2 regions of the Leclercia adecarboxylata genome follow, and region 2 is predicted to be linked to the other one. Evidence: predicted binding sites of a transcription regulator. Region 2 holds the regulator's gene; the other holds the start of a gene.
The links. The regulator sigma-54, encoded in region 2, starts transcription at its own class of promoters, with help from an activator protein. The targets are predictions, from matches to a motif close to GTTGGCACANNTTTCGCTNT.
Positions count from the first base shown of each region.

Region 1 (7,423 bases), 1.9 Mb from region 2:
CGGGAACTTATCGGCATGTGCAGAAAGCCCTACGCGCTCAAGCAGTTTCAGGCCTTTCTCGCGTGCTGCTGCTTTGTCGCGCTTGAGGACTTTTACCTGGGCCAGGGTCAGGTTCTCAATGATCGACAGATGCGGGAACAGTTCAAAGTGCTGGAACACCATCCCGACGTTGGAGCGCAGCTTCGCCAGGTTGGTTTTCTTGTCATTCACTTTGGTGCCGTTGACGGTGATCTCGCCCTGCTGCACTGGCTCAAGGCCGTTCACGGTTTTGATCAGCGTGGATTTACCGGAGCCGGACGGCCCGCAAACCACCACCACCTCGCCCTTTTTCACTTCCGTGGAGCAGTCGGTCAGCACCTGAAAGTGCCCATACCATTTAGAAACATTTTTCAGGGAAATCATTACACTGTCCTTTTCTTCAGCCAGCTGACCAACAGCGACGCACTTAAACTAATTGCAAAATAGACCGCACCTGCGAACAGGATCATCTCAACCTGAGTACCATCGCGCTCGCCGATGGTAGAGGCGGTACGGAAGAAGTCTGCCAGGCTCAGTACATACACCAGCGAGGTGTCCTGGAACAATACGATGCCCTGGGTCAGCAGCAGCGGAACCATGGCGCGGAACGCCTGCGGCAGAATGATGAGCTTCATCGACTGCCAGTGGGTCATGCCTAACGCCAGCGCGGCGCTGGACTGCCCGCGGGAGATACTCTGGATCCCGGCACGGATAATCTCCGAGTAGTACGCCGCCTCAAACATGGAGAAGGCCACCATCGCCGAGATCAGGCGGATGTCAGATTTCGGCGACAGGCCAAGCACGTCCTGCAGCAGACCGGGTACGATGAGATAGAACCACAGCAGCACCATCACCAGCGGGATGGAACGAAACACGTTGACGTAGGCCGTTGCAAACCAGGCGACAGGCTTAAAGCTCGACAGGCGCATCACCGCCAGCAGCGTACCCCAGACAATCCCGACCACCACCGCCGTCAGGGTGATCTTCAGGGTGATAATCAGCCCATCAATCAGGTAGGGCAGGGAAGGAACAATAGAACTCCAGTCAAACTCGTACATTATTTGCCCCCCAGGTTGCCCGGCAGGCGAACTTTACGTTCGACCAGGTTCATCACCAGCATAATCACAGCGTTAATCAGCACGTACGCCAGGGTAATGGCGGTAAAGGATTCCCACGCGTGGGCGGAATAGTCCAGCAGTTTACCCGCCTGCGCGGCCATATCCACCAGACCGATCGTGGAGGCGATGGCCGAGTTTTTCACCAGGTTCATCATCTCCGAGGTCATCGGCGGCACAATCACGCGATAGGCATTCGGCAGCAGAACATAGCGGTAAGCCTGCGGCAGGGTCAGACCCATCGCCAGTGCGGCATTTTTTTGTCCGCGTGGCAGCGACTGGATCGCCGCACGTACCTGCTCACAAACACGGGCAGCGGTAAACAGGCCGAGGCAGAGCATCGAGGAGACAAAGAACTGAACGTTCGGATCCAGTTCAGATTTGAACCACATGCCGATATCTTCCGGCAACAGTTCAGGAATGACCAGATACCAGGTAAAGAACTGCACGATTAACGGAACGTTACGGAACAGTTCGACGTAGAGGGTTCCCAGCGAAGAGAGAAAACGGTTAGGGACGGTACGTAAAATACCGAACAACGAGCCGACGAGAAACGCAATAATCCAGGCGGTGATCGACAGTGCGACCGTGACCTGAAAACCGCTCCACAGCCAGCCAAGATAGGTGGTGTTGCCGAACGGGGCTTGCTGCAGGAAAATGCCCCAGTTCCAGTCAATTGACATAGTAAACTCCAGAAAAAAAAGGGTAGCAGCGCTACCCTCGAAGATTGGTGAGAAGCTTTAATGTTCGCGCTGAGTGGGGAACGACCACTCAACGTTTAGTCTGTCCGCGCTTCCCGACAATCGAGAGGGCAGGAGATCCCGCCCCTTAGTGGTTCTAATTAGTTAAGTGCCTTGTCATTCGGTTCTTTAAACAGTGCTTTCATGTCGTCAGACAGTTCAAAGTTCATGTTCAGATTCTTTGGTGGGATTGGGTTCTTGAACCACTTATCGAACCATTTTTCCGCGTCGCCAGAGGTCTGAACCTGAGCGATGGTGTCATCGACCAGTTTCTTAAATTCCGCATCGTCTTTACGCATCATGCAGCCGTAGGCCTCTTTGGACTGCGCGGTGCCCACGATCTCCCAGTTGTCTGGTTTCTTCGCTTTAGCACGTTCACCGGCCAGCAGGGCATCATCCATCATAAAGGCAACTGCGCGGCCGCTTTCCAGGGTACGGAAAGAGTCACCGTGGTCTTTGGCGCTGATGATACGCATGTCCATTTTCTTCTCTTCATTCAGCTTGTGCAGCAGAACTTCAGAGGTGGTACCGGAGGTCACAACCACCGCTTTGCCTTTCAGGTCGGCAAAGTCTTTAATCTCGCCGCCTTTTTTGGTCAGCAGTCGGGTACCCACCACGAAGATCGTGTCGGAGAAGGCAGCCTGTTTTTGACGCTCAAGGTTGTTGGTGGTGGAGCCACACTCAAAATCGAAGGTGCCGTTTTGCAGCAGCGGGATACGGTTTTGTGAAGTGATTGGGATCAGCTTCACTTCCAGATTCGGTTTGTTCAGCTTTTTCTTCACCGCGTCAACGATCGCGTTGGAGTAATCCTGTGAGTAGCCCACGACTTTTTGCGTGTTGTCGTAGTATGAGAACGGAACAGATGACTCACGGTGGCCGACCACAATCACGCCGTTTTTAGCGATTTTTTCCAGGGTGCCGCCTGCTGCCGGCGCAGCATCTTCAGCGTGAACCACGCCTGCGGACAATCCCATCACCAGCATTGCTGTGGCCAGTTTACGTAATTGCATATCCAACTCCTTTTTTATCAGCGCCAGAGACGCATTGATATTCGGTGTGATGTTGTTATAGCTCGCGCGATACGAGTGCAGTGTTATACATGTTTGTTAACATTTAGTTTGGCTTAATGTAAAGATTTTGCTGCGTTATTGTTTATTTTTGCGAAGCGCGCCGCACCATTCAGAGGCATAAATCTTTCGTTGCACCGTTTCGGTGCTACCGGTGAACTATGCTGGTGCGACAAGGTTTCACATTAAGCCAAATCGCGTTTACGTGAATAAATAAAGCAACAGGCGTGCCAGAATTAACCCTCACCCCGGCCCTCTCCCTGAAAGGGAGAGGGAGAAAGGCAAGCAGGATGGGGCAAATATGCAAGGACGATCCCCTCTCCCCTAAGGGGAGAGGGTTAGGGTGAGGGGGAAAAAGCTACTTACGACGCTGGCGCAAACTCATCAGCAAAGCGCCGAAACCGAACAGGGCGGTGAGGATCCACAGCGGCCAGTTGCCGGTGCGGGCGTACGGCGTCAGCCCCGTGGCGGGCGTGACTTTTGCCGTCAGTACGTCGCGGGTGAACTGCGGGAGCATGGCCTGAATTTCGCCCTGCGGGCCAATCACGGCAGTGATACCGTTGTTGGTGCTGCGCAGCAGAGGACGCGCCAGCTCCAGAGAGCGCATCCGCGCCATCTGGAAGTGCTGCCATGGACCAATCGACTTACCGAACCAGGCATCGTTAGAGATAGTCAACAGGTAGTCGGTGTTCGGGCGGAAATTATCCCGCACCTGTTCACCCAGGATGATCTCGTAGCAGATGGCGGCGGTCAGCAGAAATCCGTGTGCGCTCAGCTGAGGCTGAACGTAAGAACCCCGGCTAAAGGAGGACATCGGCAGATCGAAGAACGGTGCCAGCGGACGCAGAATCGACTCCAGCGGCACAAACTCACCAAAAGGTACCAGGTGATTCTTGTTGTAGCGGTTAGTCGACTCGTAGCTGTACGGGTTGTCTTTCCCAAGCGTAATGATGGTGTTGTAGGTGTCGTAACGGTTTTGCTTGTTCAGACGCGCGTCAACGATACCGGTTATCAGGGTGGAGTTTCGCGCCCGCAGCAGATCGTCCATCATGGCAAGAAAACGCTGCTGGTTAATCTCCAGATCCGGAATTGCCGACTCCGGCCAGATAATCAGCTGGGATTTGCCCATCTCTTTCTGGGTGGCATCCAGATAAATTTTCAGGGTGTTGAGCAGCTGGCCTTCATCCCATTTCAGCGACTGAGGGATATCGCCCTGAACCATCGACACCTGGGTTGCGCGTTCCGGTTCAAGAGTGAACCACTGGATATAACGCAGCGGGAAAGGCAGGGCAAAGAGCACCAGAGCCATCACCAGCGGTCGCCAGTTGCGCTGCACCAGCGCCAGCACCAGCAGGCCACTCACCACCATCAGCAGGAAGTTGATCGCCTCGACGCCCATCACCGGCGCCAGCCCTTTCAGCGGGCCGTCTATCTGGCTGTAGCCAAACTGCAGCCACGGAAACCCGGTCAGCACCCAGCCGCGCAGGAACTCGGTTACCTGCCAGACCACCGGGGCGGCAATGGCCACACGCAGCCAGCTGGTTTTCGGCCACAGGCGCGAGAGGATCCCGGCGAACAGACCGGTGTACAGCGAGAGGTACGCCGCCAGCAGCACGACGAGGAAGACGTTCACCGGGCCTGGCATGCCGCCAAACTGGGCAATGCTGACGTAAACCCAGTTAATACCGGCGCCAAACAGGCCCAGACCCCAGAAATAGCCAATCGCCGCCGCCTGAACAGGGCGTCGGTTAAGCGTCAGCCCCTGAAGTCCCATCAGGGAGAGCAGGGCAGCAGGCCAGAAGTCGTAAGGGGAAAAAGCCAGCGTACCGCTGGCTCCGAGGATCAGCGCCAGTAGCAAACGCGTGCGCTGGCGTTCAAACAGTGGGGCAAATGCCATTTAAATCAATCATCCAGTGTGGGTTGCGGAGCATCGTCCGGCATTCTTACATGAACCTGAATAATACGTCGACTGTCGGCCATCGCCACCTTGAACTGGTAACCGTCTATTTCCACGGTCTCGCCACGCGCCGGCAGGTGACCAAACGCCTGCATTACCAGCCCGCCGATGGTATCCACCTCTTCATCGCTGAAGTGGGTCCCGAAGGTGTCATTGAAATCTTCGATTGGGGCGAGCGCACGCACGGTCCAGGTGTGGCGGCTAAGCTGACGGAAGTCGATATCCTCTTCTTCGTCATATTCGTCTTCGATTTCACCCACGATCAGTTCAAGAATATCTTCGATGGTGACCAGGCCCGAAACACCGCCAAATTCATCGATAACAATCGCCATGTGGTAGCGCTGGGAGCGGAACTCTTTCAGCATGCGGTCAACACGCTTGCTCTCCGGAACAACCACCGCCGGGCGTAACACTTTTTCCATGCTGAAGGCTTCGGAATCGCTGAGCATAAACGGCAGCAGATCTTTAGCCATCAAAATCCCTTCGATGTGATCTTTGTCTTCGCTGATCACCGGGAAACGCGAGTGAGCGGATTCGATAATGACATCGAGGCACTCGTCCAGGGTCTGGTTGCGTTTCAGGGTAATCATCTGGGAACGCGGGATCATGATATCGCGAACGCGCTGGTCGGCGATGTCCATTACCCCTTCGAGCATCTCGCGCGTATCCTCATCGATAAGCTCGTTTTGCCCGGAGTCACGGATGAGCTCCAGAAGGTCGTCACGGTTTTTAGGTTCCCCGTGGAACAGCTGGCTCAGAAGGAGGGAGAAAAATCCTTTTTTGCTGTTTGGTGTGTCGCTACTGTGTGAATTGTCGTCGCTCATGGCGTTTGTTAAGGGTTCTCATGTTGGTCTATTGATTGCCGCCGCGGACTTTTGTCATACGCAACGGCACATTATGCCAGCAGGGCGCAAGCGCGCCCTACAGACTACTCTTTCTCGGCAATGTACGGATCCTCATAGCCCAGAGCAAGCATTATCTCTGTCTCGAGGGATTCCATCTCTTCTGCTTCGTCATCTTCAATGTGGTCGTAACCCAGCAGATGCAGGCTGCCGTGCACTACCATATGCGCCCAGTGGGCCTCGAGCGGCTTCTGCTGCTCCTGCGCTTCCTGCTCCACCACCTGACGACAGATGATCAAATCACCCAGCAGCGGCAGTTCAATGCCCGGCGGCGCTTCGAACGGGAAAGAGAGGACGTTAGTCGGCTTATCTTTACCGCGGTAGGTCAGGTTCAGCTCGTGGCTTTCTGCTTCATCCACCAGGCGAATCGTCACTTCCGACTCTTCCTGAAACTGGGGGATGACGGCATTCAGCCACGCCTGGAACTGGCTCTCTTCCGGCAGGCCGGAAGACTCTTCACATGCCAGTTGTAAATCGAGGATCACCTGACTCATTTCTGCTCTTGCTCCTGGGCTTCGCGTTTGCGTTCCGCTGCCTGTTCTGCTTTACGTTTTTGATCTGCTGCTTCCCACTCTTCATACGCCGTGACGATACGGGCTACCACCGGGTGGCGCACCACGTCTTCGCTGTGGAAGAAGTTAAAGCTGATTTCGTCCACTTCGCTCAGCACTTCGATGGCATGGCGCAGACCGGATTTGGTGCTGCGCGGCAGGTCGATCTGGGTGATGTCGCCGGTGATCACCGCTTTGGAGTTAAAGCCAATACGGGTCAGGAACATCTTCATCTGTTCGATGGTGGTGTTCTGGCTCTCATCCAGAATGATGAACGCATCGTTCAATGTGCGCCCGCGCATGTAGGCCAGCGGGGCTACTTCGATGACGTTACGTTCGATCAGTTTTTCGACCTTCTCGAAGCCAAGCATCTCGAACAGCGCATCGTACAGCGGACGCAGATACGGGTCGACTTTCTGGCTTAGATCGCCGGGTAAAAAGCCGAGCTTTTCGCCCGCTTCCACCGCAGGGCGGGTAAGCAGAATACGGCGGATCTCCTGGCGCTCCAGGGCATCCACGGCGGCCGCTACCGCAAGGTAGGTCTTACCCGTACCCGCCGGGCCGACGCCGAAGGTAATATCATGGTCGAGAATATTGGCGATGTACTGCGCCTGGTTTGGCGTGCGGGGCTTAATTACCCCACGCTTGGTTTTGATATGGATGGCTTTGCCATATTCCGGAACGCTCTCAGCGCTCTGCTCCAGCACGCGCGCTTCTTTGATCGCCAGATGGATCTGTTCCGGCTCAATATCCTGGATTTCGCCGCGCATTGGCGCGGTATCGACGTACAGGCTATTGAGAATATCCGCAGCTGCATTAACGCAGATGGCGCGGCCGGTGAGTTTGAAATGGTTATCGCGACGGTTAATCTCGATACCCAGACGTCGCTCCAGTTGTTTGATGTTGTCATCAAACGGCCCGCACAGGCTCAGCAGGCGAGCGTTGTCTGCTGGCTCAAGGGTAATTTCACGCGTATCTATATTCAAACCGTTCCTCTTAATGTCTCGGGTGTCATAAGGCAGTGGGTCTGTCTTATGAAATTATTCACGCCACAGGTTAAAGGCGCAAGCATT
Region 1 covers NZ_CP040889.1:3,414,755-3,422,177, forward strand. Annotated here, with positions in the region: gene FHN83_RS18025 (amino acid ABC transporter ATP-binding protein) at 1-402, opposite strand, end outside; gene gltK (glutamate/aspartate ABC transporter permease GltK) at 402-1,076, opposite strand; gene gltJ (glutamate/aspartate ABC transporter permease GltJ) at 1,076-1,816, opposite strand; gene FHN83_RS18040 (amino acid ABC transporter substrate-binding protein) at 1,975-2,883, opposite strand; gene lnt (apolipoprotein N-acyltransferase) at 3,299-4,837, opposite strand; gene corC (CNNM family magnesium/cobalt transport protein CorC) at 4,843-5,721, opposite strand; gene ybeY (rRNA maturation RNase YbeY) at 5,826-6,293, opposite strand; gene FHN83_RS18060 (PhoH family protein) at 6,290-7,336, opposite strand.
Region 1: FHN83_RS18040 (amino acid ABC transporter substrate-binding protein) is a predicted target of sigma-54. The motif match lies at 3,156-3,175, and genes of this name have one in related genera.

Region 2 (7,423 bases):
CGATCATCAGCACCATGTACCGTTTCTCCTCAGGACTACAGATGTCAAAGCCATCACCCGATTACGCATCATCCTGATTGCCTTCCGTTTCCGTAATAATTTGATAGAGCTCTTCGTCGCTCTGCGCCGCACGCAAACGGCGACAGATGGTTTTATCCGCCAGACGTTTGGCCACCAGCGAAAGCGTATGCAGATGCGTTTTAGTCTGATCGGCTGGCACCAGCAGGGCAAACAGCAGATCGACAGGCTGGTTATCAATGGCATCAAAGGCGATAGGTGTTTCCAGTTGAACAAACACCCCTACAGCACGCAGAGTATCCTCTTCCAGTTTGCCATGGGGAATGGCGATGCCGTTGCCGATGCCGGTACTGCCCATTTTCTCACGGGTCAGGATCGCTTCAAAGACCACTTGTGGCGGCAGGCTCAGCTGTTTTGCGGCCAGTTCACTGATGATCTCCAGCGCACGTTTTTTGCTCTGGCAGTGAACGGCACTGCGGGTACATTCCTGATTAAGGACACTGCTCAGTTGTAGAGTGGAATCGTTATTCATCATAATTTCACCTAAGCGCTAACTGTACAAAGGGCCCGTTGTGTTTCACAACAGGCCGACCTGCACCCGTTAACTGCCCGGACAATTAGTGTTGTTTCAGTTTATCTTTATGTTTGTTTAGCTGTCGTGCCAGCTTGTCGATCAAGCCGTCGATAGCCGCGTACATGTCCTGCCCTTCCGCACTGGCATGGATTTCGCCCCCGTTGACGTGCAGGGTAGCATCCGAGATATGAGTCACTTTTTCCACTTTTAACACAACGTAGACCTGGTTGATCCTCTCAAAATACTGCTCGAGCTTGGCGAATTTAGTATTCACAAAATCGCGCAGGGCCTCAGTGATCTCGACGTTATGTCCAGTGATGTTGAGCTGCATAGTGTCTTCCTTATCGGTTGTGTCAGACCAGTTGTTTACGCTGGTTTGACGGCGGAATGGATAAAGACTCTCGATACTTCGCAACAGTGCGGCGTGCCACCATGATACCTTGTTCGGACAGCATGGTGGTCAACTTACTGTCACTCAGTGGTTTCGCGGGGTTTTCCGCGGCGATTAACTTTTTCACCAGCGCCCGGATCGCCGTCGACGAGGCTTCGCCGCCGCCTTCGGTGTTGACATGGCTGGAGAAAAAATACTTAAGCTCAAAAATACCGCGCGGGCTGTGAAGATACTTCTGCGTCGTCACGCGTGAAATTGTCGATTCGTGCATCTCGACGGCCTGGGCAATATCGGCCAGCACCATCGGCTTCATAAACTCTTCACCCTGCTCAAAAAACGCCTGCTGCTGCTCGACGATGCAGCGGCTGACGCGCAGCAGGGTATCATTGCGGCTCTCCAGGCTTTTGATCAGCCAGCGTGCCTCCTGCAGATTGCTGCGGATAAACTGGTTATCCGAGTCGTTGCGGGAGCTGGTGCACATTGAGGCGTACTGCTGATTAATTTGCAGGCGGGGGATGCTGTCGGAATTCAGCTCCACGGTCCACAGACCGTTATGCTTACGCACCAGCACATCAGGAATGACATACTCGGGCTCGCTGGTCTGGATGGACTGCCCCGGGCGCGGATCCAGCGACTGAATCAGATTGACCGCTTCTTTCAGCACCTCTTCTTTCAGTCGCGTCACACGCATCAGTGAACGGAAGTCGTGGTTGGCCAGCAGATCCAGATGTTCGCTGATGATAAGCCGGGCCTCTTCCAGCCACGGGGTCTCTTTCACAAACTGCGAAAGCTGAATCAGCAGACAATCGCGCAAATCGCGCGCGGCGACGCCGATCGGGTCAAAACGCTGCACGCGTTTCAGAACCGCTTCGACCTCTTCAATCTCAATATCATCGTCGCCGATGCTCTCCAGGATATCGTCCAGCGACACGGTCAAATAGCCGGTCTCATCGACGGCATCCACAATGGAGGTGGCGATGGCACGATCGGTATCGGAAAACGGCGTCAGCTCCACCTGCCACATCAGGTAATCCTGCAGCGACTGGGTGGTTTCACCCTGATACACCGGTAACTCGTCATCCTGATAGTCTGCCCGCGTGCCGGATGGGGTTCCGGCGGTGTAGATCTCATCCCAGCTGGCATCGAGCGGGAGTTCGTCAGGCATCTCTTTCTGCTCTAACGCATCAACCGTGTCGAGGGTTTCGTTATCCTGGGTTTGCTGAGTTTCTACCTCGTCGTGAAGATCGGTTTGCTCGAGGAGGGGGTTACTGTCCAGCGCTTGCTGGAGCTCCTGCTGAAGTTCCAGCGTCGACAGCTGCAACAGACGAATGGCCTGTTGTAACTGCGGCGTCATGGCCAGCTGTTGGCTGAGCCTTAATTGCAAACCTTGCTTCATGTTCAGAGCATTTTTCTCCGTTTACGCGAGACTTAGCTTCTACCCTATCAGAGTCTGAAGTCTTCCCCAAGGTACACGCGCTTAACATGATCGTCTTCGAGGATCTGCTGCGGGGTACCGTGGGCGATAAGATGGCCCTGGCTGACGATATAAGCACGCTCACACACCGCCAGCGTTTCGCGCACGTTGTGGTCGGTGATAAGAACGCCAAGACCACTGTCCCGCAGATGCTCAATAATACGTTTGATATCAATAACCGAAATCGGGTCTACACCGGCAAAAGGTTCATCGAGCAGAATAAATTTCGGATTGGCTGCCAGCGCGCGGGCAATTTCCACACGGCGGCGTTCACCACCGGAAAGCGCCTGACCCAGGCTGTCGCGCAGGTGCTCAATATGGAACTCTTCCATCAGCTCGTTGGCGCGATCCTGACGCTGCTCAGAGGTCAAATCATCGCGGATCTGCAGTACGGCCATCAGGTTGTCGTAAACGCTCAGACGGCGAAAAATCGAGGCTTCCTGCGGCAGATAGCCGATGCCGCGACGCGCACGCGCGTGCAGGGGCAGCAGGCTGATATCTTCATCATCAATGATGATGTTACCCGCATCGCGCGGCACAATGCCCACAACCATGTAAAACGTGGTGGTTTTACCCGCACCGTTAGGACCCAACAGGCCGACAATCTCGCCGGAGTTAACGGTCAAACTGACATCTTCCACTACGCGGCGGCCCTTATAGGCTTTGGCGAGATTCTTTGCAGTTAATGTTGCCATAACGAATTAGTTACTCTTTTTCTGTGCCGGGGCCTGAGTGCTGTTTTTGTCCTGCAGCTGCGATGGAACCAGTACGGTAGTCACGCGTTTGCCTTTTTCACTGAAGGCCTGCATTTTTTGTTCTTTAACCAGGTAAGTGATCTTGTCGCCCGTGATGTTGCTGTCGAGCTGCTCCAGGTACGCATTACCGGTAAGAATCACAAAATCTTTCGCCAGCTCGTAGTGCATCTGGGAAGCGTGGCCTTTCACCGGCTTACCGTTATCCTGCATCTGGTAGAAGGTGGCCGGGTTGCCGTAGCCATCGATAATCTCTTTTCCGTCCTCACCGCCAGGACGCGTCACCACGACTTTATCGGCGTTGATTTTGATGGTGCCCTGAGTCACGACCACATTGCCGGTAAAGGTCACCACGTTGCCCTGCATATCGAGTGATTGCGTGTCAGATTCGATATGGATCGGCTGCTCGGTATCACCCGTCACAGCAAGCGCAGGAAGGCTGAGGGCCAGCAGCGCGCCGGCTATAACACTATTAAGGCTGAGTTTGTTTGCTTGGAATTTCATAGGAGGTTCTAACCTTTTCAATCAGCTCTGCGTTCTTGCTGCGTAAGTTCCCGCGCATTCTCAGACCGCTGGAATTAAATGTTGTGCCGTATAACGTAACCAGATCCTGCGAGGTTACATCCTGCGTCACAAGGTTTATCTGTGCGTTATCGGTTGTGATTTTGCGCAGCTGCGAATCGGCGGTCAGCGCATTCACTTCAACATGACCATACAGATAAAGCATACGGTCATTCGTCAGTTTTGCCCGGTCTGATTTAATCGACCACGTCGGGATCTTATTGGTATCAAACGTGGTCATCACCGGTTGGGTAAACCACGAGACGCCCTGTTCGGAAAAATACTCAACGTGCTGAGCGATAAGGCGGTAATTCAGCGCCCCTTCGGGGCTGTAAACGACGGTATCGCTGTGATCGCTTTTATACGTCGGATCGTTCGTGTTGACCGTCGGCGCTTGTTCGTCGTCCCGGTCAGCGAGATTCACGCCAATCAGTACCAGTGCAACAAGCGTTAGCAGAATAATAACCCAACGTCTGGTTTTACTCATATCGATTGCCCTTTGGCCTCATCAAGCTTACCTTGCGCCAGCAGCAACAGGTCGCAGACTTCTCGTACTGCGCCACGGCCACCGTTGATACGGGTGACATAGTCAGCGCGCGGGATCAAAAGCGGATGGGCATCGGCCACGGCGATGCTGAGTCCCACTTCTGCCATTACTGGCCAGTCAATAAGATCGTCTCCGACATAGGCGATATTTTCCGGCGCAATGGCAAGTTTACCAAGTAAGTCCCTGAAAGCGACCATCTTATCGGATTGCCCCTGATAGAGATGTGTAATGCCCAGCGTTTCGCACCGATCTTCTACCAGTTTAGCCTTACGTCCGGTAATGATGGCAACTTCTATGCCAGACGTCAGGGCACAGCGAATGCCGTAGCCATCACGTACGTTGAACGCTTTCAGCTCTTCGCCATCATTGCCCATATAAACCAGACCATCAGAGAGCACGCCATCCACATCCAGGATCAGCAGGCGAATCTTTTCAGCTTGCGACATCATTTGCGCACTTACCGGGCCATAACAGGTTGCAAGGGAAGCACCCGTATTAATCATTGTCTTATCCTTCATTACACTACGCCAGCGCGCAGAAGATCATGCATATGTACCACACCCAGCAACTGGTCGCCATCTGCAACCATAACGGAGGTGATATGGCGGGACTGCATCAGGTTCAGCACTTCGACGGCAAGCGTGCCGGAACGCACCCGAATGCCGCCTGTGGTCATGACATCGGCGATACCCAGCTTGCGGACATCCACGCCCATATCAAATACCCGACGCAAATCCCCGTCGGTGAAGATCCCGTCAATCTTCCACTGGTCATTGCAGATGACGGTCATGCCCAGGTTTTTGCGGGTAATTTCCAGCAGCGCATCGCGCAGGGAGGCATCTTTACTGACGTGTGGGATTTCATCGCCAGTATGCATGATGTCATTCACGCGCAGCAGCAACTTACGCCCCAGCGCACCGCCGGGGTGGGAGAGGGCGAAATCTTCAGCGGTAAAGCCGCGCGCTTCAAGCAGGGCGACGGCCAGCGCATCACCCATGACCAGCGCGGCAGTGGTGCTGGAGGTCGGCGCCAGCCCCAGGGGGCAGGCTTCTTTTGGCACTTTGACGCACAGGTGAATATCCGCGGCGCGCGCCATGCTGCTCTCGGGGCGGCTGGTGATGCAGATAAGCGGAACCTGCAGGCGCTTTAGCACCGGGATCAGCGCCAGGATCTCATTCGATTCGCCCGAGTTGGATAACGCAATGACGATATCCTGGGATGAAACCATGCCCAGATCGCCGTGCGCCGCTTCGCCAGGGTGAACGAAAAACGCGGTCGTACCGGTACTGGCGAAGGTAGCGGCCATTTTACGGCCAATGTGGCCGGATTTGCCCATCCCCATCACCACGACTTTACCGGTGCAGTGGAAAAGTTTCTCACACGCAAGGCTAAAGTCATGATTGATATATTGATCTAACTGCGCCAGACCTTCACGTTCAATCTCCAGAACCTGTTTTCCTGCTTTCTGAAAGTCAAAACCCGGCTGCAATTCTATTTGCGACATAATGCGTTTCCGTTTACCCAGAGAGAAGCGGCGAGAGCCAGTACAGCATCGCCATCCATACGACAAATCCCACCGTCAGCAGCGCGCCAGCACCCTGACCAATCTGCCTTTTTCGCCGCCAGCAGAGCAGGGCGAAGATTGCGCTGACGACCACCATTACCCCGTAGTCTCGGCTGAACGCGAGCGGATTGAACGCGCCAGGGGCAATCAGGGCAGGCAGGCCAAGCACAATGGCAATATTGAAAATATTGGCGCCGATGATATTGCCAATCGCCATGTCGTCCTCGCCCTTACGCGCCCCGGCGATAGCCGTCGCGAGTTCGGGGAGACTGGTGCCAATGGCAATCACCGTCAGGCCGATAGTCAATTCGCTCATGGCGAAATAGTTGGCCAGCACCGTGGCGTTATCAACAATCATCTGCGTCGCCATGGGCATGATGATTAATGCCACGCCCAGCCAGAGCAGCGCGACGGGTAAATTTCCCTCACGCGGCAACTCTGCTACCTGTTCACGGGTTAAGGTGTCACTGCCTTGCTTTTCTGCCGCTCGGGCAAGCTTGACGATATACAACAGCCAGATGACCGCCAGCGCCAGCAAGAAAATGCCGTCGCTAAAGGTTAACTGCCCGTCATATAACACGTAACCCGCCAGCAGGCTGACAATTAACATTAGCGGCAATTCACGCCGCAGAACATCAGAATGCACGCGAAATGGATGCAGTAGCGCAGCAAGGCCCAGGATGAGCAAAATGTTGACGATATTGGAGCCAATAGCCGTTCCCACGGCAAGATCGACCTGATCGTGCATCGAGGCGGCGGCAGAGACAATGATCTCCGGCAGGGAGGTGCCGACGCTGACCACTGTCATCCCTATAATTAGCGGGGGAACGCCCAATAAACGACAGAGTATTGATGCGGAGAACACCAGACGGTCGGCACTGTAGACCACCAAAAGTAAACCAATTATTAACAGTGCCGTTGCAAGAAGCATCAAAAGTCCTTTCTTCAGGTATACTCGCCGGTCCACCGAGAAAAAAATCTCTGCCGCTGCATACTGTCTGTGGGCGTAACGAATTCCTAATTTTGACTTTATGCGCTGTAAAAGTAAAACAAATGCCAGCTTTCGCTTACCCCCAGAGGTAATATTCTGTAAAAATGTTGGGTTTGCGGCGAAATCAGGCATCAAGCCGATCCTGAACCGGCAACAGAAAGGAAATGTACATGAGCCTGAATGAGGCGAATTTAGTCGATGTCCGTGGCGTCAGCTTCACGCGCAGCAGCCGGGTCATTTTTGACAATATCTCTCTCACCGTGCCACGCGGTAAAATTACCGCCATCATGGGCCCGTCCGGCATTGGTAAAACGACATTATTGCGCCTGATTGGTGGTCAGATCCCGCCAGCGCAGGGCGAAATCCTCTTTGATGGCGAAAATATCCCGGCGATGTCGCGCTCGCGCCTTTATACCGTGCGTAAACGCATGAGCATGCTGTTTCAGTCCGGCGCGCTATTTACTGACATGAACGTCTTCGATAATGTCGCCTACCCGCTGCGTGAACATACGCACCTGCCGCCGGAGCTGTTAAAGAGCACCGTCATGATG
Region 2 covers NZ_CP040889.1:1,519,035-1,526,457, reverse strand. Annotated here, with positions in the region: gene rapZ (RNase adapter RapZ) at 1-16, opposite strand, end outside; gene ptsN (PTS IIA-like nitrogen regulatory protein PtsN) at 62-553, opposite strand; gene hpf (ribosome hibernation promoting factor) at 636-923, opposite strand; gene rpoN (RNA polymerase factor sigma-54) at 946-2,379, opposite strand; gene lptB (LPS export ABC transporter ATP-binding protein) at 2,427-3,152, opposite strand; gene lptA (lipopolysaccharide ABC transporter substrate-binding protein LptA) at 3,159-3,713, opposite strand; gene lptC (LPS export ABC transporter periplasmic protein LptC) at 3,682-4,257, opposite strand; gene kdsC (3-deoxy-manno-octulosonate-8-phosphatase KdsC) at 4,254-4,820, opposite strand; gene kdsD (arabinose-5-phosphate isomerase KdsD) at 4,835-5,821, opposite strand; gene FHN83_RS08990 (calcium/sodium antiporter) at 5,835-6,812, opposite strand; gene mlaF (phospholipid ABC transporter ATP-binding protein MlaF) at 7,043-7,423, shown strand, end outside.